3 regions of the Parageobacillus galactosidasius genome follow, and region 2 is predicted to be linked to each of the others. Evidence: predicted binding sites of a transcription regulator. Region 2 holds the regulator's gene; each other region holds the start of a gene.
What was found. The regulator Rex, encoded in region 2, represses fermentation and respiration genes when NADH is low (regulators of the CRP and FNR family bind a similar motif). The targets are predictions, from matches to a motif close to TTGTGAAATATTTCACAA.
Positions count from the first base shown of each region.

Region 1: a site for Rex is predicted at 3,901-3,918, ahead of pflB (formate C-acetyltransferase). Genes of this name have one in related genera too.
Region 3: a site for Rex is predicted at 5,374-5,391, ahead of B9L23_RS04320 (DUF2249 domain-containing protein). Genes of this name have one in related genera too.

Region 1 is NZ_NDYL01000002.1:1,944,548-1,952,044, reverse strand. Features, by position in the region: gene B9L23_RS19425 (ATP-binding protein) at 1-535, shown strand, start outside; gene pflA (pyruvate formate-lyase-activating protein) at 730-1,479, opposite strand; gene pflB (formate C-acetyltransferase) at 1,535-3,784, opposite strand; gene B9L23_RS19410 (amino acid permease) at 4,042-5,436, opposite strand; gene B9L23_RS19405 (TrmH family RNA methyltransferase) at 5,795-6,508, shown strand; partial or broken gene B9L23_RS19400 (basic amino acid ABC transporter substrate-binding protein) at 6,602-7,341, opposite strand.
Region 2 is NZ_NDYL01000001.1:271,072-278,568, reverse strand. Features, by position in the region: gene groL (chaperonin GroEL) at 1-141, opposite strand, end outside; gene groES (co-chaperone GroES) at 224-508, opposite strand; gene B9L23_RS01590 (CPBP family intramembrane glutamic endopeptidase) at 788-1,522, shown strand; gene B9L23_RS01585 (YdiK family protein) at 1,527-1,709, shown strand; gene tatC (twin-arginine translocase subunit TatC) at 1,724-2,470, opposite strand; gene B9L23_RS01575 (twin-arginine translocase TatA/TatE family subunit) at 2,491-2,646, opposite strand; gene B9L23_RS01570 (redox-sensing transcriptional repressor Rex) at 2,643-3,299, opposite strand; gene moaC (cyclic pyranopterin monophosphate synthase MoaC) at 3,289-3,810, opposite strand; gene B9L23_RS01560 (ABC-F family ATP-binding cassette domain-containing protein) at 3,935-5,869, shown strand; gene tsaD (tRNA (adenosine(37)-N6)-threonylcarbamoyltransferase complex transferase subunit TsaD) at 6,290-7,303, opposite strand; gene rimI (ribosomal protein S18-alanine N-acetyltransferase) at 7,300-7,497, opposite strand, start outside.
Region 3 is NZ_NDYL01000001.1:804,263-811,759, forward strand. Features, by position in the region: gene B9L23_RS04290 (metal-sulfur cluster assembly factor) at 1-44, opposite strand, end outside; gene B9L23_RS04295 (hypothetical protein) at 61-1,302, opposite strand; gene B9L23_RS04300 (DUF2249 domain-containing protein) at 1,308-1,517, opposite strand; gene B9L23_RS04305 (DUF2249 domain-containing protein) at 1,523-1,753, opposite strand; gene B9L23_RS04310 (Crp/Fnr family transcriptional regulator) at 1,823-2,515, opposite strand; gene B9L23_RS04315 (nitric-oxide reductase large subunit) at 2,742-5,105, shown strand; gene B9L23_RS04320 (DUF2249 domain-containing protein) at 5,457-5,690, shown strand; gene B9L23_RS04325 (molybdenum cofactor guanylyltransferase) at 5,795-6,382, shown strand; gene B9L23_RS04330 (TIGR04053 family radical SAM/SPASM domain-containing protein) at 6,455-7,497, shown strand, end outside.

The sequences.
Region 1 (7,497 bases), on a different contig from region 2:
AATGGATCTTACATTAACGGAAGAAGACTCGAACTCCATAAATAAGCAACAAAACTCCGTAAATAACGAAGATATCTCTATAAATAGCGAAGAAAACTCCGTAAATAAACGAGAAAACTCCGTTAATAATCCGTCGGACTCCATAAATAACGGTGTTGACTCCGTAAATAAAGAAGAAAACTCCGTGAATAACGAACCTAACTCCATAAATAAACGTCTTAACTCCATAAATAATGAACTATCTTCATCTGATCCGTACAAAGAAAAGAGTGAAATTGATGAAAAACTATGGAATATTGCGGAGTTAGCGAGAAAGAAAAAACGATTGCCTCCAAGTGTGATGGAAAATATTATTTTGCAGCTTTGCGAGCAAAGACCGCTGATGTTAAAGGAACTAGCAGCACTATTGGAAAGAACGCCAGATGGACTAAGGAATAACTATTTAGGAAAACTGATAGAGGAAGGAAAAATTCGTTTAAAATATCCAGATCAGCCGAACCATCCGAAACAAGCGTATATGAAAGCGACCGAATAGGAAGGCGCCCGTTAGGCGGCCTTCCTTTTTTATGTCATATCGGAGCCTTTTGCGATGTGTGATAAATGGTGCGATAACAGATGTTGATTAGAAAATACGACTCAGGTCTTAGAGAAAAATAACGCCTCGGCTCATTATCGAAATATGAAACGGTTGGTAGGATGGAGACAGAAGGGAGGTTATCATAAAAACAATTACGTAAGAGGCACTGTATCTTCTGTTCCGTTTAGGATTCGTTGTGCCATTTCCACGCTTTCTTCCGAAGGAGGTTCAATTCCTTCCAAAGGATACTTCAATCCAAGCGCTTTCCATTTGTATACTCCTAATTTATGATATGGGAGAATTTCAATTTTTTCTACATTATTTAACGTGCGAATAAAAGCGGCGAGACTGCGCAAATCATTCGGGTCGTCTGTAATGGTTGGAACGAGAACATGCCGGATCCAAACAGGAACGTTTTTTTCGGATAAGAACCGAGCAAATTGTAAAATATGTTGATTTGTTTTTCCTGTCAGCTTCCGATGTTTTTTTTCGTCAATATGTTTTAAATCAAGCAAAATTAAATCAGTATAGGAAAGCAATTCGTTTAATTTTTGCTGGAACGACGCTTCCGCCGTGTAGCATCCTCCTGACGAATCGATCGCTGTATGAATGCCGAGTTTTTTGCATGCTTTAAATAGCTCGATTAAAAAGTCGATTTGCAACAAAGGTTCCCCGCCGCTGACGGTAATTCCGCCGCCGGAAGCGTTGATAAACGGCAAATACGTTTTTACATCATCGATAATTTCTTCTACGGTCATTTCTTTTCCTTTTCCGATTTCCCATGTGTCGGCGTTATGACAATATTGACAGCGCAGCAAGCATCCTTGTGTGAAGATGACATAGCGAAGGCCTGGACCGTCGACGGTGCCGCATGTCTCAATCGAATGAATAAACCCTTTCATCGGATGGTCTCCTTCCTAAGAGAAATATCCCCCCTCAAGAAGGAGGGGGAGATCGTTACATCGTTTCGTGGAATGTGCGGTTAATGACGTCAATTTGTTGTTCACGAGTTAATTTAATGAAGTTGACGGCATATCCAGAGACGCGAATCGTTAATTGCGGATATTTTTCTGGATGTTCCATTGCATCTAATAACGTTTCACGATTCAACACGTTAATGTTGAGATGGTGTCCGCCTTTTTCCATGTAACCATCTAAAATGGCGACAAGGTTGCGAACACGGGCATGTTCTTCTTTTCCTAAAGCTTTCGGCACGATTGAGAACGTATTAGAAATGCCATCTAATGCATGTTCAAATGGCAATTTCGCGACAGAGCTTAACGAAGCGAGCGCTCCCTTCGTGTCACGGCCGTGCAGCGGGTTCGCTCCCGGAGCAAACGGTTCGCCAGCGCGACGGCCATCTGGCGTATTTCCTGTCTTTTTCCCGTATACGACGTTCGATGTAATCGTTAAAATCGATAACGTATGTTTTGAATCGCGATACGTTTTATGTTTTTTCAATTTCGTCATAAAACGTTCGACTAAATCAACCGCAATTTGGTCGACGCGATCATCGTTATTTCCGTATTTCGGGAAATCTCCTTCGATTTCAAAATCAACGGCAATGCCGTTTTCATCTCGAATCGGTTTGACTTTTGCGTATTTGATCGCACTTAACGAATCAGCGACAACCGATAGTCCGGCGATACCAGTTGCCATCGTGCGTAAAATATGCGAATCATGAAGCGCCATTTCAATGCGTTCATAACAATATTTATCGTGCATGTAATGAATGACATTGAGTGTATTAATATAAAGTTCCGCAAGCCATTCAAGTACATGATCAAACTTACGCATGACTTCATCGTAATCTAAATATTCGGATGTAATTGGCGCAAACTCAGGACCAACTTGTATTTTTAATTTTTCATCAACGCCGCCATTAATCGCATATAACAATGCTTTCGCAAGGTTGGCGCGCGCTCCGAAAAATTGCATTTGCTTGCCAATTCTCATTGGCGATACGCAGCAAGCAATTCCATAGTCATCGCCGAATTCCACGCGCATTAAGTCGTCGTTTTCATATTGAATCGAGCTTGTTTTTATCGACATTTTCGCGCAATATTCTTTGAACGCTTCCGGCAATTGTTTCGACCAAAGTACCGTTAAGTTTGGCTCTGGCGCAGGTCCTAAGTTATCCAACGTATGAAGGAAGCGGAACGAGTTTTTCGTGACTAACGGACGACCATCGATCGCCATTCCGCCGATCGATTCTGTTACCCATGTCGGGTCGCCGCTGAATAGTTCGTTATATTCCGGTGTTCTGGCGAATTTGACAAGGCGCAATTTCATCACAAAATGGTCGACAAGTTCCTGCGCTTCTTTTTCTGTTAGCGCACCTTCTTGTAGGTCGCGTTCGATATAAATGTCTAAGAAGGTGGACACGCGGCCTAAGCTCATCGCTGCGCCGTTTTGTTCTTTAATAGCGGCAAGATAAGCGAAATAGAGCCATTGGAATGCTTCGTGTGCGTTTTGCGCTGGTTCGGAAATGTCGTAACCGTAGCTTAATGCCATTTGTTTCAATTCGTTTAACGCGCGAATTTGTTCAGCAATTTCCTCGCGAAGGCGGATAATGTCTTCCGTCATCGTTCTTGCGCCAGTGTTTTTCAAATCCTTTTGTTTTTCTTCAATCAGACGATCGACACCGTATAACGCCACGCGGCGATAGTCGCCAATAATGCGGCCGCGTCCATATGCGTCTGGAAGGCCTGTGATAATTCCCGCTTTGCGCGCTAATTTCATCTCTTCGGTGTAAACGTCAAATACACCTTGGTTATGGGTTTTTCGGTATTCGGTAAAAATTTTTTTCACTTCGTCGCTTACTTTGTAGCCGTATGCTTCGCATGATTGTTGCGCCATGCGGATGCCTCCGAACGGCATTAATGCGCGCTTAAACGGTTTATCTGTTTGAAAACCAACAATTTTTTCCAAGTCTTTGTTTAAATAACCCGGTCTGTGGGAAGTGATGGTGGAAACAATGGATGTATCCATATCGAGAACGCCGCCTTTTTCGCGTTCTTGTTTCGACAATTCCATCACTTGTTCCCATAGTTTCTTCGTCGCTTCTGTAGGCCCTTCTAGAAATGACTCATCCCCATAGTAAACGGTGACGTTGTTTAAAATAAAGTCACGGACGTCAATGGACTTTTTCCATTTTGACCCTTTAAAATTTCGCCACGGGTCTAATACAGCAGTAGCTTGTTTCATAACAGATCCCCTCCCAATCGCCTGTAACTATAACAGATCAAAAAAATATATATAACAGATTTCAACTATACAATACTATATTTATTGACGCCTAGAACAATCTATTATTGAATAGTTTGTGAAATATTGAACAATATTAAATGAATGATGGTGTTGGTATGTAACAGGGGGAAGGGAGAAAGGATCATCAATGAACATGGAGAAGGATGTAAAAAAATAAACATCTCCATCCCTATAAAAGGGATGGAGACGGTTGTTTAGCTAACTTGTTTTTTATCAGAAGGGTAGGCATGGCGCTTATGCATGCCTTTTGCATAATAGACGACAACGAGCAAGATGAGCCAGGCTGGTCCAATGATAAGTGCGATTCGTGTGTCAGGGAAATATGCCATTAAACCGGTAACTCCGACTAAAAAGGCGAGAGCGATATAAGAGCTATAAGGATAAAGCGGCATTTTATACTTTAATTGTTTTTGCTTTTCTGGGCTTAAGCGTTTACGGAAGTGCAATTGCGAAAGCAAAATAATCGCCCATGTCCAAATCGCGCCAAATGTCGCGACACTTGTGACCCATTGGAATACTTTTTCGGAAACGTAGTTTAAATACACACCGACTAACATCGCTAACGCCGTGACGATGAGGGCGACGCCTGGAATTCCGCGCTTTGTCAGTTTAGCGAAGGAAGGCGGTGCTTCTTTTTGCTCAGCCAAGTTGAAGAGCATGCGGCTTGTGCTGAAAATTCCACTGTTGCAGGAAGACAACGCAGCCGTTAAAACGACAAAGTTGATGATTCCCGCAGCGGCGTGAATGCCGATTTTTTCAAATGTTAAGACAAACGGGCTTCCTTTTTCGCCGATTTCGTTCCAAGGGTAAATGGACATGATGACAAATAATGCGCCCACGTAGAAAATTAAAATGCGCCAAAATACGCTATTGACCGCTTTGGTCAGCGATTTTTCCGGATTTTTCACTTCGCCGGCCGTAACGCCGAGCATTTCAATTCCTAAGTAGGCGAACATCACCATTTGCAAAGACATTAACACACCGGTAAAGCCGTTCGGGAGAAATCCGCCATGTTCCCAAAGGTTGCTGATGCCTGTGGCGACTCCGCCATTGCCGATTCCGAACAGAATCATGCCCAAGCCAACGATGATCATAAATACAATGGTGACAATTTTAATAAGCGCAAACCAAAATTCTAATTCCCCGTACGCCTTGACAGCGAGGAAATTGATTAATGTCATCATTATTAAAGCGGCTAGCGCCCATATCCATCTTGGCGTATCAGGGAACCAAAATTGCATATAAATGCCGGCAGCGGTGATTTCCGCGATGCAAGTAACTACCCATAAAAACCAATAGTTCCACCCGGTTAAATAACCAGCAAGCGGTCCTAAATAGTCATGCGCGTAGCGGCTGAATGAACCGGCAACCGGGTTTTCCACGGCCATTTCGCCGAGTGCGCGCATAATAAAGAACATAATCGCGCCGCTTACCGCATAAGCAATCAAAATCGCCGGTCCCGCTAATTTGATGGAAGATGCAGAGCCAAGAAATAGCCCGACCCCAATCGCTGCCCCAAGAGACATAAGAGAAATATGTCTTTCCTCTAATCCACGATGTAATTTTTGTTCATTTTTTGGAGTTTGCATAATCGTTTCCTCCTATCGATCGGGACAATTTTGTAAAAAGCAAATAAAAAATAAATTATTTTAAAAAATTTTTTAAAGCGTTTACATTTAATATAGTATATGCTGGATAAATATTTGTAAATGTATTTATATATGAAATAAGTGGTATCTTTGTTATTTAAATAAAATTAATAATATTCTAATAAATATATCATTTGCTTTGTAATATGTATTATGGTTCATGATAGGCAATAAAAAAATGGGAATGTATGGATTTATTAAGAAGTTTTTCGGCTTGTTGTGTTTGCTCGCATTGTCAAAATTTTGTACAATGAGATTCGTTCTAGGTAGATTATTAGAAGAAACGAAGGTGATGGCAATGAACGAGCAAGAAGCAAAAGCGTTCATTGAACAGCTGCAAAAAGAAGGGGTGTTGACGGAAGAAACGCGTCTTATTTGGGAAATGATTTTACCGGAACGGTTAAAGCGGATGTATGATGTACTTCAAAAGCGGACGCGTTATATTACGGTATTGACTGAAGCAGTCGACGATCCGCATAACCAAGCGGCGGTGTTGCGGACAGCGGAAGCGTTTGGCGTGCAGGATGTGTATGTCGTCACTGGAAAAACGCCGTTTCAGCCGAACCCGCTTGTGACGCGACATGCCGATAAATGGCTGACGCTGCAGCAAAAACCGGATATTGTAACGACGATTAAAGAGCTGCAAGCAAAAGGGTATCAAGTGTATGCCAGCTATCTCGGCGAAGGAACGCTTCGCCTTGGCGACATCGATGTGTCGCGGCCGACGGCGCTTCTATTTGGCAACGAGCATAGCGGTGTGTCGCAAGAGGCGATTCGTGCCGCTGATGCGACGTTTATGATTCCAATGTATGGGTTTGTCCAAAGTTTTAATATATCAGTGGCGGCAGCGCTTGCGTTATACGATGTAACCGAGAGAGCGCGCCAACAAGCAGGCGAGCGCTACTATTTACCATTTCAAGAAAAAAAGGAGCTATTTGAAAAATGGATGTGGCAAACGTTAAATCCGCGCATTCGCGAACGGCTGGCAAAGCAGCTGGGTCGTTCTGTTTAGCCTTCCCTAAATGCGAGGGAAGGATTCTTTTTTGTTTGCGGATGGAAGCAGCATGGCGAAGACCAGCTTTTTGCTGTTGTGGTCCGTAAAAAACCTTGTCGCTTCGTCCACTTTTGGCTTCAAGTCGCTTCCTTTCGGGAACATCAGCCCGTAAAACTCAGACTCGAAATGTTCTGGATCGGCGATGGTTTTGATTTTTTTATCCGGATTGTTTTTCACATACTCGCTTGCCACCGCGTTGTCCGTAACGACCGCCTCGACGCCGCCGTTTAATAAGTCCATAATCGCCACAACCGTGTTTTCGAATTTTTTAATGTTTTTATTTTCTTTTCCAAGCAATTTTTCTACTGCTGCTTGTCCCGTGGTGCCGTTTTGGACGCCGATCGTTTTTCCTTTTAAGTCAAGCGCATTTTTGATTGGACTATTTTCTTTCACCATAATCATATAGGTGGATTCAAAATAAGGAATGGAGAAATCGTATGTTTGTTTCCGCTTATCATTGATCGTGATGCCGGAGATCGCCATATCGATTTCTTTGCTTTGCAATGCGGCAAAGAGCGGATCCCAGCCGATATTTTTCAGTTCATAGTCGATGCCAGCTTCTTTCATAACCGCATCTAACAAGTCAACGTCAAAACCGACGATTTCCCCTTTATCCATGTACTCAAACGGTGCAAACGCAGCGTCTGTTCCGACGATAATTTTTTCTTTGTTTCCTCTTTTCCCGAAGAGGAAGAAGAACTCGGTTCCGCAGATTTTCCACCACATGCAGCCAACGCTGTAAGCGACGCAAGCACTACAGCGATCGTATTAATAAACCTCCTCACTATTATATTCTATTAGTTGAATTTCAATTTATAATATTCTTGAAACAAATGAATATTCATTTTTATAAAATAATGTAGCAGAAGTGGGTTGGTTTATTTTTATATTATAAATTAATTGAATATTCGTTTTGTTTTTTGGAAAACCTTATAATATATTTATGT
Region 2 (7,497 bases):
TAATGGAGAACCGAATTTTTTCTCTAATACGACGTTACGGCCTTTTGGACCTAACGTTACTTTTACCGCATCAGCTAATTTGTCCACACCACGTAACATCGCACGACGAGCTTCTTCGCTGAATTTAATTTCTTTTGCCATACCCCGTTACCTCCTTATGAAATAGAATCGTTAAGTATTTTGTTAAATATTATTTTTGCATATCTATGTTATCAATGCTATATTAACCAATAACAGCTAAAATATCGCTTTCACGTAAAATTAAGTATTCTTTGCCATCATATTTTACTTCTGTACCAGCATATTTCGAGAAGATAATACGATCGCCAACTTCTACTTCTGGAGCTACACGTTCACCGCTGTCAAGCACGCGACCTTTACCAACAGCAACAACTCTGCCTTCTTGTGGCTTTTCTTTCGCAGTGTCTGGCAATACGATGCCGCTTGCAGTTTTTTCTTCTGTTTCAATCACTTCAATGACAACGCGATCACCTAATGGCTTTAACACGGAAAACAACCTCCTTGATAATAATTTTCGCCGTTCTTATTAGCACTCGTCTTAACTGAGTGCTAACACACTTATAATATTAATGAACTTCTCTTTTTTTTGCAAGTGGGAAACACCAAAAAATAATATGTTTTTTCTCGTTTCCTGCCCTTTTTAATTATTTCACATTTCCACAAACCTAAACAACAATCCATTCTTTTTTTGTCATTTTTTATAGAAGATGTGCTACAATACGGGAAGTATCACTATATTATTTTATCGGCAAAGGGGTAAGTTTCATTGAAACGACGCTACTGGTATGTCATTATTACGTATGTCATCATGCAGCTATCAGGTATTGCAGGGGTCCCATTGTTGCATTTTCTCGGTGTTGGAAAACACGCAAAAAATGACTTTGTGGCAACAGAGATCGCCTCTGGCTATTGGGCGGTTATCAGCTTTTCCATCGCCTTTCTCATCATTCTCTTTTTCTTGCGTGAAGATATAAAACAGCGGCACACCCGTTATAGCGTTCCGTTATCTGCGGCATGGATGTGGGCCATTGGCGGCGTCTTTTTAGCCTTGTTTGCCCAAAGCATTGCCGCCAATATTGAATGGCGCTTGCTCGGCATCGAGCCCGGTTCAGAAAATACAAAACGAATTGTCGAGATTATTCGAGTCACCCCATTATTGATGGTCGTTACTTCTATCATCGGACCGATTTTAGAAGAAATTATTTTTCGCAAAATTATTTTCGGAACACTATATCAAAAATATAATTTCTTCATTTCCGCACTAGTTAGTTCTCTTTTATTTGCGGTTGTCCATATGGAGTTCGAACACCTGCTGCTGTATGCGACAATGGGATTTACCTTCGCGTTTCTTTACGCGAAAACAAAGCGTATTTTCGTTCCGATTTTTGCCCACGTCACTATGAATACGTTCGTCGTATTAATACAAACGATATTTGCGGATGAGATAGAAAAAATGATGCGTCAAACAGAACAGATACAACTCATTATTGGAGGCTTTTAGTACGATGAAAAGGTCACCATTACAATTCGCTTTTTTCTATTTTCTTATGGGCATCTTATTCACTTACTTGTCGATTCAAAGTGCGGATGAAACCATTTGGAATTTTTTCACGATCGTTCTTGCGATAATAGCTACGCTTGATTTTGGAACTGCGATACGTCTGTTAGTACTTTACTTTAAAAAATGAACCTCCCGCCGCATTCACGGGAGGTTTTCTTGTTCCGTCTGCGCCAATAGCGCTTTGCGATAAGCTATTTTCGAAATCCAAATGCTCACTTCATATAAAATCGAAAGCGGAATCATAACAATGACTTGTGACAGCACATCTGGCGGCGTAATGACCGCCGCTAAAATCAATAATGCTAAATAAGCATATTTGCGCACCTTGATTAATAACATCGGTGTAATCAAGCCAAGCCTTGTTAAAAACATCACAACTACCGGCAGCTGAAATACAATTCCAAATGGCAAGATCAGATGAAGCAAAAATTCAAAGTATTCATTAATCCCTATCACCTGATGAATGCCGAGACGGGACGCTAAATTTTGCATAAAACGAACGACGAAAGGAAATAAGATGAAATACGCAAAACTAATGCCAGCTAAAAAGAGAAAGATCGAAATCGGAATGTAGCTTAACGTGACTCTTCGTTCCTTTTCATACAGCCCAGGACTGACAAACGCCCAAATTTGATAAAGCAGAACTGGCGCGGTAAGAACAAACGCAAGAACAAACGCAAATTGAACATAAATTTTTATTGGATCTGTTAAACGAAAGGCGTTCATCGTTAATTCCTTCGCTTCGTCCGTTCGCTGCAAATATAAAATGACGGGCTCCACGAAAAAGAAACTAGCAATAAGGGCAATGACAAAAAACACAAGAACAATAATAAGTCGCTTTCGTAATTCTCCCAGGTGTTCGTACACCGACATTTCTTTATCGTCCATACTTCAATCATCCTAACAAATCATAATTGGTCTGGTTTTTTTTCATCCTCGTCTGTTAATCCTTTAGTGGCATCCTTAAATTCCCGCAGCGATTGACCGAGCGATTTGCCCAGCTCCGGAAGTTTTTTCGTTCCAAACAATAATAAAATAACAAGCACAATTAACAAATATTTCACTTTTCATTCTCTCCTTTATCGGCCGGATAATTTTTTAAGAAATAGACTAATGATTGCAATTCAACCGCTAAATCAATATGATGGACACGAATATGTTTCGGTACGTTCAATCGAGCGGGTGTAAAGTTTAAAATTCCTTTAATCCCTTTTTGAACGAGACGGTCCGTAATCCATTGAGCGGCAGGAGCCGGTACGGTCAAAATCGCAACAGGAATTCCTTCGTGAAGGCGATTTTCCAATTCATCCAAATGATATACTGGCACACCGCCAACTTCTTTTCCTACTTTCTTTTGATCGACATCAAATGCCATCACAATTTTTGTATTATTATTTTTTGTAAAATTATAATTTAAAAACGCTGTCCCTAAGTTCCCGACTCCAAATAACGCCACTTCGGTAATTTCATCTTGATCAAGCGTCTTGCGAAAAAAAGATAATAAATAATTGACATTATATCCGTATCCTTTTTTGCCAAGCGCACCGAAATAGGAAAAATCACGGCGAATGGTCGCGGGATCAACTTTTACTGCCTCACTTAATTCCGCAGAAGAAACTCGTTGTTTTCCTGAAGCATGTAAATTTTTCAAAAAGCGGTAATATAGTGGCAAACGTTTTGCAGTTGCTTGCGGAATTTTTGGTTGTTCATTGTTCATTCGCAAATCCCCCAACACTACTGTTTTCTCGTTGATAATGGCCTGATTTCCCACCTGATTTTTCCACTAAATAGGTTGGGCCAATCACCATCCCTTTGTCTAGCGCCTTACACATATCATACACGGTCAGTGCACAAACAGAAGCAGCCGTCAGCGCTTCCATCTCCACACCTGTACTTCCTTTTGTTTTTACCGTTACGGTGATCAGTAATTGGTAAAGCGCTTTTTCTTCCTCGACATGCCATGCAAATTGGATGTCGACACCTTTTAACATAAGAGGGTGGCACATTGGAATTAAATCAGACGTTTTTTTTGCGGCCATAATGCCGGCTACTTGCGCAACAGCAAGCACATCCCCTTTTTCAATCATGCGATTTGTCATTTTCTCGTAAATTTCTTTATTTACGGTCACGCTCGTTTGTGCTACCGCTACTCGAATGGTATCCTCTTTTTCCGTAATATCGACCATTTTTGCACGGCCTTGTTCATTAAAATGCGTAAATGATGACACACATATCTCCCCCATTTATAAACTATACACTATTTTTAGACATCTGTCTTTTATCGTTTTGTTTTATTGCGATAAGAAAACAAATTACGCTACACTATTATTGTTAAACGAGAGGTGAACAACAATGATTATTTTACAAGTCAATCAACTAACAAAATATTTCGGTGCTGACCTTATTTTATCGAATATAAAATTAGAAATACAATCCAAAGATAGAATTGCGCTCGTCGGAAGAAACGGAGCAGGAAAATCGACACTATTAAAAATTATTGCTGGTGAGATGTCTTACGATAGTGGAGAAATCATCAAACCAAAAGAAGTATCGATCGGATATCTTGCTCAAGATAGCGGTCTACACTCCTCTTTATCCATTTGGGAAGAAATGATGACAGTATTTGCTCCTCTAAAAACAATAGAAAAACAACTTCGCCAGATGGAGCTGCAAATGGGAGACCCTGATCTAATCGCCGATTCTTCCCGCTATGAAAAATTATTAAAAGATTATGATGCATTGCAAGAACGCTATAAAGAACAAGGCGGTTATCAATACGAAGCGGATATTCGTTCGATTTTACACGGCTTACAATTTGCGAAATATGACTATATGACGACTCCCGTTCAATCGTTAAGCGGCGGACAACGAACTCGTCTGGCGCTTGGAAAACTGCTTTTAATGAAGCCTGATTTGCTTATTTTGGACGAACCGACAAACCATTTAGACCTTGAAACATTAACATGGCTCGAACAATACTTGCAAACATATCCTGGCGCTATTCTTATCGTATCCCACGACCGCTACTTTCTCGATAAAGTTGTCACCCAAGTATATGAGCTGTCACGGACAACATTGAAACGATACACAGGAAATTACAGCCGTTACTTAGAACAAAAAGCAGCCGAATATGAACGAGAACGAAAACTGTATGAAAAACAACAAGAAGAAATCGCAAAACTCCAAGACTTTATTCAACGCAATATTGCCCGTGCCTCCACAACAAGACGTGCGCAAAGCCGGAGAAAACAGTTAGAAAAAATGGAGAGAATGGAAAAACCAGCAGGAGACGAAAAAGTTGCTTCCTTTTCTTTTGACATCGAACGGCAAAGCGGAAATGACGTATTAATCGCTGAAGATGTCGCAGTCGGATATGATGAGAACAAGCCGCTCATTCGCAACATTCGTTTCCGCATCACGCGCGGTGAAAGCATCGCCTTGGTCGGACCGAACGGAATCGGAAAGTCAACGTTGTTAAAAGCGATTGTAAACAAACTTCCGCTGCAATCAGGACATTTCCGTTACGGTTCGAACGTGCAAATCGGCTATTACGACCAAAACCAGGCTGATTTGTCCTCGAATAAGCGCGTGCTCGATGAACTTTGGGATGAATACCCTGACAAAACGGAAAAAGAAATCCGCACCGTGCTCGGAAGCTTCTTATTCTCTGGAGACGATGTATTAAAACCTGTATCGGCCTTAAGCGGCGGTGAAAAAGCGAGACTGGCGCTTGCCAAACTAATGATGCAAAAAGCCAATTTCCTTATTTTAGACGAACCGACAAACCATCTTGATTTAGACAGTAAAGAAGTGCTCGAAAACGCCTTAATCGAATATCCCGGAACTATTTTATTCGTTTCTCACGACCGCTATTTTATTAATCGAATTGCCACGAAAGTATATGAGCTTTCTAGTGACGGAATTACCGAGTATTTAGGCGATTATGACTACTATGTCGCAAAAAAGGCGGAAATGCTGGAGCTAGAACGTCTCGCTTCCGAGAAACAAACAGGCCGTTCTCATGAAGAGGCATCATCGAAACTTAGCTACGAACAGGAAAAAGAGGCGAAAAAACTAGAACGACAGCGCAAGCGGCGCATTGAAGAAATTGAAACAGAAATTAGCGAATTAGAACAGCAAATCGCATACATCGACGAACAATTATGCGATCCAGAAATTTATCAAGACCATGAGAAAGTACAAAAATTAACAAAAGAGAGTGACGAAATGAAGGGAAAATTAGAAAAATTACTAGAAGAATGGGAAACACTTCATACATTACAATAATAATTGCGAAAAAACATCCACGGTTGTGCATACCCGTGGATGTTTTTTAGTTAGTCACATACCCACAAACTTATCCCCAATTTTTTTCCCACAATTTAAGTTATTCACGGATTTTTCCACATTATCCACAAAAAAAGCCGTTTTTATATGAAAAAATTTGTGGTTATTTCATCCCTAATAAAATAAGATTCTTTCTCTTTTTCCACAATATCCACAATTTGTGGATAAATATATTCACATGATTATTTTTTTAATAAAAAATTGGTTTTTCCTTTTTCCACCATGTAAAACGCTCATAGCTAATCTGTTCAAAGATACTTTATCTCTCTTCCTTTCACTCCGTTCAACGAAAAAAGTTACACATTTTTATATAAAAAAAGAACTTCCTTCAAGACATATCTTGAAAGAAGTCCTTTTCGTTTAATCTAGTTCTAAACTTGGATCTGCGTTCAATGCCATGTCGGCAAGTTTTCCTTGTGTGAATAAAACAGTTCCTGCCGCCGCAATCATCGCCGCATTGTCGGTACAAAGCGATAAAGGCGGAATAACCAATTCGATATGGTCTAATTCAGCCATTTTTCGCTCCAACTCCGCTCGTAATCCTCTGTTTGCGGCGACTCCGCCCGCAAGCAGCACTTGACGGACATTATATTCTTTTGCTGCGTTGACGGTTTTGGTCACAAGCACATCGATTACGCTCGCTTGAAAGCTGGCTGCCATATCTTTCGGGTCGATGATTTCTCCACGCTGATTCGCGTTATGAAGCGTGTTTAATACCGCCGATTTCAACCCGCTGAAGCTAAAATCATATGACCCTTCTTCCAGCCATGCACGAGGCAAATCAATGGTCACCTTTCCTTCCTGTGCAAGACGGTCAATATGCGGTCCGCCCGGATAAGGAAGGTTTAATGCCCTCGCCACCTTGTCATACGCTTCTCCCGCCGCATCGTCTCTCGTTTCGCCGATGACTTGAAACTTGCCATGCCCCTCCATGTACACAAGTTCCGTATGTCCTCCTGAAACCACAAGAGATAACAACGGAAATTTCATTTCCGTAACAAGCCGATTCGCGTAAATATGCCCGGCGATATGATGAACGCCTACAAGCGGAAGACCATGGGCAAACGCTAACGCTTTCGCCGCGTTCACACCAATCAAAAGAGCGCCGACTAATCCTGGACCTTGCGTCACTGCAATAGCACTCAACTGTTGAAACGAAACATCCGCCTTACGCATCGCTTCTTCAATAACGAGCGTAATCTGCTCGACATGGTGGCGCGAGGCGATTTCTGGTACGACTCCGCCAAATCGTTTATGGCTTTCCATTTGGGAAGCCACAATATTAGACAAAATTTCCGTTCCATTTTTCACAACTGCCGCCGCGGTTTCATCGCAGCTCGTTTCAATTCCAAGAACATATATGTCATGATTCATGATAATTTCACCCACATTACAAGAGCATCTTCTAAATTATCTGGATAATAATGTCTGCGGATACCGCCATTAAGAAATCCTAATTTTCGATATAAAGATTGGGCTACATGATTAGAAACACGAACTTCTAATGTCATGGTGACAGCCCCAAGTTGCTTTGCTGTTTCCATTAATTTGCGCATTAGCGCTTCCCC
Region 3 (7,497 bases), 530 kb from region 2:
ATAACCGTTCGAAGCTGCTGAAGTACCAATTCGCGAATATCCATGATTATAGCCTCCTTTTTATTTCCACAAAACCGAAAGAATCGTCCCGGCAAAGAGAAGAGAAAACAATGTCAATGCACCTTGGGCAGCATAAAATATCGTCGGACTGGAAACAGTCAATGCAGCTACGACACCGATAACGCTAATGATAAACAATACACATTGAACAACAGTCCATTTCTCATTCATCATTTGTTTTAACGTCGGCACATTTTCTTGGCCGATCTTTTTGCTGTAGCGGTGCGTCCACCATAAAAACGGAACAATTTTATATAAATAGCCGATGATGCTTAACATAATCCAGCCAAGTATATAGCCGTAAATCACAATCGCAATTCCGTGAAGATTGCCGAAAAACGATAAAATAAATGCTGTCCCGTGCAGGATAAAGGCAATCGCAATGGCAAGCAAAGCAAACTGAAATGGGCGGTCCAGTTTTTTCTTCATCCGTTTTTGCAAAATCGACCATATATGATAAGCGAATAGTGCGAATGCAATAAATAAAAGCCCAGCACCGGAGATGAAAACCGATCGTCCATTTATGAAAAAGCTGATAAATGTAACGGCAAGCCCCGTCATATAAACGATGTATACATATCGCGCCAACGTCATCGAAAACCCATGCGCGAGAGAAAACATCGGCACCATTTTATAGGAAAAACCGATAATAAGCAGAGTAAACCAGCCGAACACGCCAAATAAGATATGTGTTTTTAAAGCAAAAAGATGATCCATCGTTTGTCTGCCGCTCCAAAAATGAAAGGCAAGCGTCAGTCCCAAGACAATCGTAAATAATAAACAAGCAAGTGCCGAGCTGACAAACAATGTCATAATATTTTTTTTCGCCTGTTTCCGCAATGTCATTGCCATTTGAAAAAGAAAGAGCATGATGCCAAGCACAAGCAACAACCCTGGGAAAAAGGCGAAGTGCGCATTAAACGCTAAGTTGGCAGAAAATAATACGATTCCGGCTGCTGTAATAAAAAATTGTACAAATCCTAACCGCTCGCTCCAAATTGGTGTCAAAAACGCAACTGGAACGAGCTGGTACATCGCTCCCATCGCAACCATCAGCGCAAAACCGAGCACGGCGAAATGCGCCGCCGCCCAGACGATCGGCAGGCGGAACGCTCCGTTTACCATGGCTGGTCCGGCAATGAGTGCGACTGTTTGTGATGCAACAAAAGCAATGACACCAAACAAGATAAATAAAAAAGGAAGACGAATATTTGTTTCATATGCAGTATTTGTTGGAATCATGATGGTCATCCTTTTGTAATCGTAATTTGGAAGCTGCCATCCTCGCGTTCTGTCGTTTCGTATTTATAGCCAAGCTCATCAAGTTGTTCGTATAAAAACATCGGGCGGCGGTCGTTAATGATGGTTAACGTTTCTCCAGGCTGCAGTTTCCCTAACGCCGCCAATGTTCTCATCATTGGTTGCGGCGGCTCTAACCCGCGATTGTCAAGAATCATCGTTCTCACCCCTGTTTTACGAACGTGACTTTCCAATGTTTTTTCCCAATCTGTTCCGCTTCATACGTAAATCCTTTTGCTTTCATAATCGGAAAAAGCGGAATCGGTTTAAACGGCGCATGCAGAATAAACGTATCCCCCGCTTGAAGCGGTTTAATTGTGTTCATAATTTTTTCAAACGGTTCGATTTTCTTTTGTAAATCTTCGCGGACATCCAACTCTACAATCTTTCCCAACGAAATCCCTCCTTTGTTTTTTATGATAGTAATTTTCATTTTCAAGCGTTGTGATTTTTATCACATCCATTAGAAAAAGATTTCTTTTTCCAATCCTTCTTTATCAATAAGGTAAAATCCATCTTCATTAATATCAATCAATCCTTTTCGCTTTAATTGGCTAAGCGTTCGGCTTACCGTTTCCCGTGAGGTGCCGATCATGTTGGCAAGCTCTCGATTCGTCACATGAGCAGTCAAACGGTAAAATTTCCCTTGCGGTACCGCATTTGTTTTTGTTAAGCGCAACAGAAGCATAATAATTTGTTCATATGTGTTATGAAGAATTTGTTCTTCTAAACGTTTTTGCAAGTCAACGATTTTTTCGCCCATGACGCGAAATAATTTAATGCATACCTCTGGATAGCAAATTAACGTTTGTTCGAAGTCAGCGATTGGGATCGCAATTAACGTCGCTTCGTCGATGACTTCCGCGTGCGCAGGGTACGAACCTTTTAAGAAAAAACCGGTATGCGGAAACATTTCGCCTGTCTGCAAAATCGAGATGATTTGTTCTTTCCCGCTCATATCGGTTTTATAAATTTTTACCGTCCCGGAATGAATGAAATAGACACGCTCGAGCGGGTCTCCTTGCATAAATACAAACGTCCGCGGTTTATAGACGCGCACATGAGAAATAGCCACAAGCGATTCAAGCTCATGATCGGATAATTCACGGAAAAGCGGAACGCTTTTTAATCTCTCTTTCATCCAATTATTTGTCATAGATAATCTCTCCTTAAATTTATATATAAAAAAATAGTCGTATTGTTTTAAGCAATAAGAAGGAACAATGCTTCCTCCAACTTAATTTTATAACATTTTCCATAAAAGAGTTGTGACGTAAATCATAGTGATGAAAATCATAGCGAACGTTTGCCGTACCTCACATTCTAATCCCATTTGCAGCGTTACAATGAAGGCGAATTTAATGATAGGAAGGTGGTTATTTATGGAAATTAATCGATCGGTTCGTACGTCTCCACGTCCTGAACGTCGAACACAAAATAGTTTTCTTAAATCTATATTAATTTTTACCATTTTGATCAGTTTTACCGTCTTGCTAGTTGGCGGATACTGGATTTTTAAAGAAATGGCGCCAAGACCGAAAGAGGTCCGAAGCGAAAGCGGCGACGTATTAATGACGAAAGAAACAATTATCGGTGGGCAGTCCGTGTTCCAGAAATACGGATTAATGGATTACGGTACAGTGCTTGGACATGGTTCTTACATGGGGCCGGATTATACAGCAGAAGCATTGAAGATTTATACGGAAGGAATGCAAGAGTATAAAGCAAAAGAACTGTATGATAAGCCATTCTCTGAGCTATCCAAAGATGAAAAAACAATCGTTCGGGATAAAGTTATTAAAGAAATGCGGAAAAACCGCTACAATCCGGTTACCGATGTGCTTGTGTTAACAGATGCACAAGTATATGGGCTTCAAAAAGTTCGTGACTATTACCGCGATGTATTTACAAACGGTGATGGTTGGGGCTTGCAAAAAGGGTTGATTAAAGAATCGGATATGCCAAAAACAAATCGCGCTTGGGTTGCGGACAGCGATCAAATTCAGCAAATTGCCGATTTCTTCTTCTGGACAGCTTGGTTATCAAGCACTCCGCGTATCGGTGACAATATTACGTACACCAACAACTGGCCTTATTACGAAGATGCAGGAAATACAATGACGTTTTCCGCCATGTGGTGGAGCGGTGCAAGTGTGACCATCTTAATTTTATTTGTTGCGATTATTTTGTACTTCTTCTATCGTTATCAATTGAGCATGCAAGAAGCATATAAAGAAGGACAGTTTCCAGTTATCGATTTGCGCAAGCAGCCATTAACCCCTTCGCAAGCGAAATCAGCAAAATACTTTACAATCGTAGCCGTGCTGTTTTTCGTTCAATCGATGTTTGGCGCGTTGCTTGCCCATTATTATGTAGAACCAGACAGCTTTTTCGGCATCAAATGGATTCACGATTTACTGCCGTTTAACATTGCAAAAGGTTACCATTTACAACTAGCAATTTTTTGGATTGCAACATCATGGTTAGGTATGGGGATTTTTATCGCACCGCTTGTCGGCGGACATGAACCGAAAAAACAAGGGCTTCTTGTTGACATTTTGTTCTGGGCGCTTGTCGTTCTTGTCGGCGGCAGCATGATCGGCCAATGGCTTGGAGTAAACGGATATTTAGGAAACAACTGGTTCTTGCTCGGCCATCAAGGTTGGGAATATCTTGAGCTTGGACGCATTTGGCAAATTATCTTAGTAGTAGGTATGCTTATTTGGCTGTTTATCGTCTTCCGCGGCATTAAGAGCGGATTAAAGCGGGAAAGTGATAAAGGCGGACTAATTCACTTATTGTTCTATTCTGCAATTGCGGTGCCGTTCTTTTACATCTTTGCGTTCTTTATTAAGCCAGACACGAACTTTACAATGGCAGATTTCTGGCGCTGGTGGATTATCCATTTGTGGGTAGAAGGAATTTTCGAAGTGTTTGCGGTTGTTGTTATCGGCTTTTTGTTAGTGCAATTGAGACTTGTTACAAAAAAATCTACAGTAAGAGCATTATATTTCCAATTTACGATTTTGCTTGGCAGCGGGGTCATCGGTATCGGCCACCACTATTATTACAACGGTTCGGCGGAAATATGGATCGCGCTTGGCGCCGTCTTCTCAGCACTCGAAGTCATTCCGCTTACATTGCTGATTTTAGAAGCATATGAACAGTATAAAATGATGCGCGACGGCGGGGTTAACTTCCCTTATAAATCGACATTCTGGTTCTTAATTGCTACGGCAATTTGGAACTTAGTCGGCGCGGGTGTGCTTGGATTCCTTATCAACTTGCCGGCAGTCAGCTACTTTGAACACGGGCAATTTTTAACACCAGCCCACGGCCATGGATCGATGATGGGTGTTTACGGAATGTTCGGTATTGCCGTGCTGCTTTACTCATTGCGCAATATCGTGAAACCGGAAGCATGGAACGATAAATTATTAAAATTTGCATGCTGGATGCTCAATATCGGGCTTGCAGGGATGATTGCAGTGACGTTGTTGCCAGTCGGCATTCTGCAAATTAAAGAAGCTTTTGAAAAAGGCTATTGGGCATCTCGCTCTCCAGAGTTTTTACAACAAGATATTGTGCAAAACTTGAATCTGATCCGTGCTGTTCCAGATACGATTTTCTTAATTGGTGTCATCGTGATTATGGGGTTCAGCGTAAAAGCGCTATTCCATTTGCGTAAACCGACACACGGCGAGGGAGAAGCGCTTCCGGTCGCCGATCTGACAAAAGAAGAATAAACAAAAAAGAATCACAGCACAAATAGCTGTGATTCTTTTTATCTTTCTATGATAGCGCTTTCTATTTTGTTTATTGTTAGGTTTTCTGCATTTTTTCTTTTTTCTCGTGACATTGAAAACAGTATAATGTTTCTTTTTCGTCGCAAATGACGCCGTTTAAGAAACCATGAAAACAATGTATCGGTTTGCCGCACTGCGAACAAAAGCCAACAAGCTCTTCCAATCATCATTTCTCCTTTCACAGGCATTGAGAATTTTCATCCATCAATTGTGATATTCGTCACTACGACAAACGACAGAAATGATTATGATGTATACATAATTAATTATACTATAAAGGAGGCAATAAGTATGAATCAATTTGCCGCAAAAATTCATGCACCTGACTATGAGCCGAGAGAAAGACACCCTGCGATCTTTCGCTTATTCGATAGCTTAAAACCAGGTGAAGTGATGGAATTAACGAATGACCATGATCCGCGTCCGCTGCATTATCAGTTTATGATGGAACGTCCAGATCAATTTACTTGGGAGTACTTGGAAGAAGGACCAGAAATTTGGCGAGTCGCAATCGGCAAAAAATAAACATGAATGCTAAAAAAGATTCCCGAAAGAATGATGGGAATCTTTTTTTTTTGTTGCTTCCATGGTACAGTAAAACAAAGATTTTGGTGAAAGGGGAAAAATGAATGAACAAAATGGCAGGAGTGGTTCTTGCCGGCGGGCAGTCGCGGCGTTTTGGCAGCCCGAAAGCGTTTGCCAAATTTAACGGAAAATATTTTTTTGAAATTGCTGTGGAAACGTTACGCGCAGTAGTAGAGGATATTTATATTGTTAGCCATCCTTCGCTAATAGACTGTTTTCGACAAAAGACGGCGGAAAAAGTGATTATGGACGATGAACGGTATCGTGGCCAAGGGCCGCTTGCCGGAATTTATACGGTCATGAAAGAATGCGAGGCGGAATGGATATTTGTGCTTCCGTGCGATATGCCGTATATGCGTCCAGAAGCAGCGGCAAAACTTGCTAAATATGCGAACGAGAAGTTTGATGCGATTATCTGTGCGCATTTCGGCCGAATTCAGCCATTAGTTGGCATATATCATCGGCGAACATGCAAGCAGATCGAAAAACTTCTACAGGCACAAGATAATAGGATGAAATCGCTTTTTCGCCATTGCCATGTCCACTATGTGAACGAGCAAGATTTTTGGGAAGATGAGATCGTCTTTCGCAATGTAAACACGCCGAATGAGTTTGACGATATTGTGACATAAGTCACTTTGTGATATTTATCACATTAGTGTCCTCTCCAATGCAGTACAATGAGAACAAGGAGGGGGATAGTAGTGAGGGACTTTAACGAAAATCCGTTTATTGTGATTTGGGAACTAACAAGGGCATGTCAGTTAAAATGTGTTCATTGCCGAGCGGAAGCGCAATATCACCGCGATCCGCGCGAATTGACATTCGAAGAAGGGAAAAAGTTAATTGATGATATATATGAGATGGATCAGCCGCTTCTCGTGTTTACTGGCGGGGACCCGCTCATGCGCCCAGATGTATATGATCTTGCCAAATATGCGATTGACAAAGGACTTCATGTTTCAATGACGCCAAGTGCGACGCCGAACGTGACAAAGGAAGCGATTCGGAAAGCGAAGGAAGTTGGCCTTTCTCGTTGGGCGTTTAGTTTAGATGGGCCAAACGCGGAAATTCATGATCGTTTTCGTGGGACATCCGGTTCGTTTGATTTGACTATAAAAGCGATTGAATATTTACATGAACTTGATATTCCAGTGCAAATTAATACCGTCATCTCCCGATATAACGTCCATGTGCTTGATGAAATGGCAGAGTTGGTTGAAAAACTAAAATGTGTGCTTTGGAGCGTCTTTTTCCTTGTGCCGACAGGACGCGGAAAAGAGTCAGATATGATTTCGCCGGTGGAACATGAAAAAGTGTTTCGTTGGCTTTATGAAACGAGCAAGCGCGTCCCGTTTGACATAAAAACGACAGCAGGGCAGCATTACCGCCGTGTCGTGTTGCAGGCGAAAATGCGAGAAAAACAAATCTCGGGCGATGAAATTAACTATGAAGACGTGTTGATGAAGGGATTAACTGGACAAGTCGATGGTCTTGGCCGTGCGCCAAAAGGGGTCAATGATGGCAATGGATTTGTTTTTATTTCTCATATCGGTGACGTATATCCGAGCGGGTTGCTCCCGGTGAAAGCAGGAAATGTCCGGGAAACGCCGCTCGCGGAAATTTATCGAAATTCTCCGATTTTCCGAGATTTGCGCAATCCTGATAAATATAAAGGAAAATGCGGCGTATGCGAATTCCGCTACGTTTGCGGCGGATCGCGCTCGCGGGCGTATGCAGTTACGGG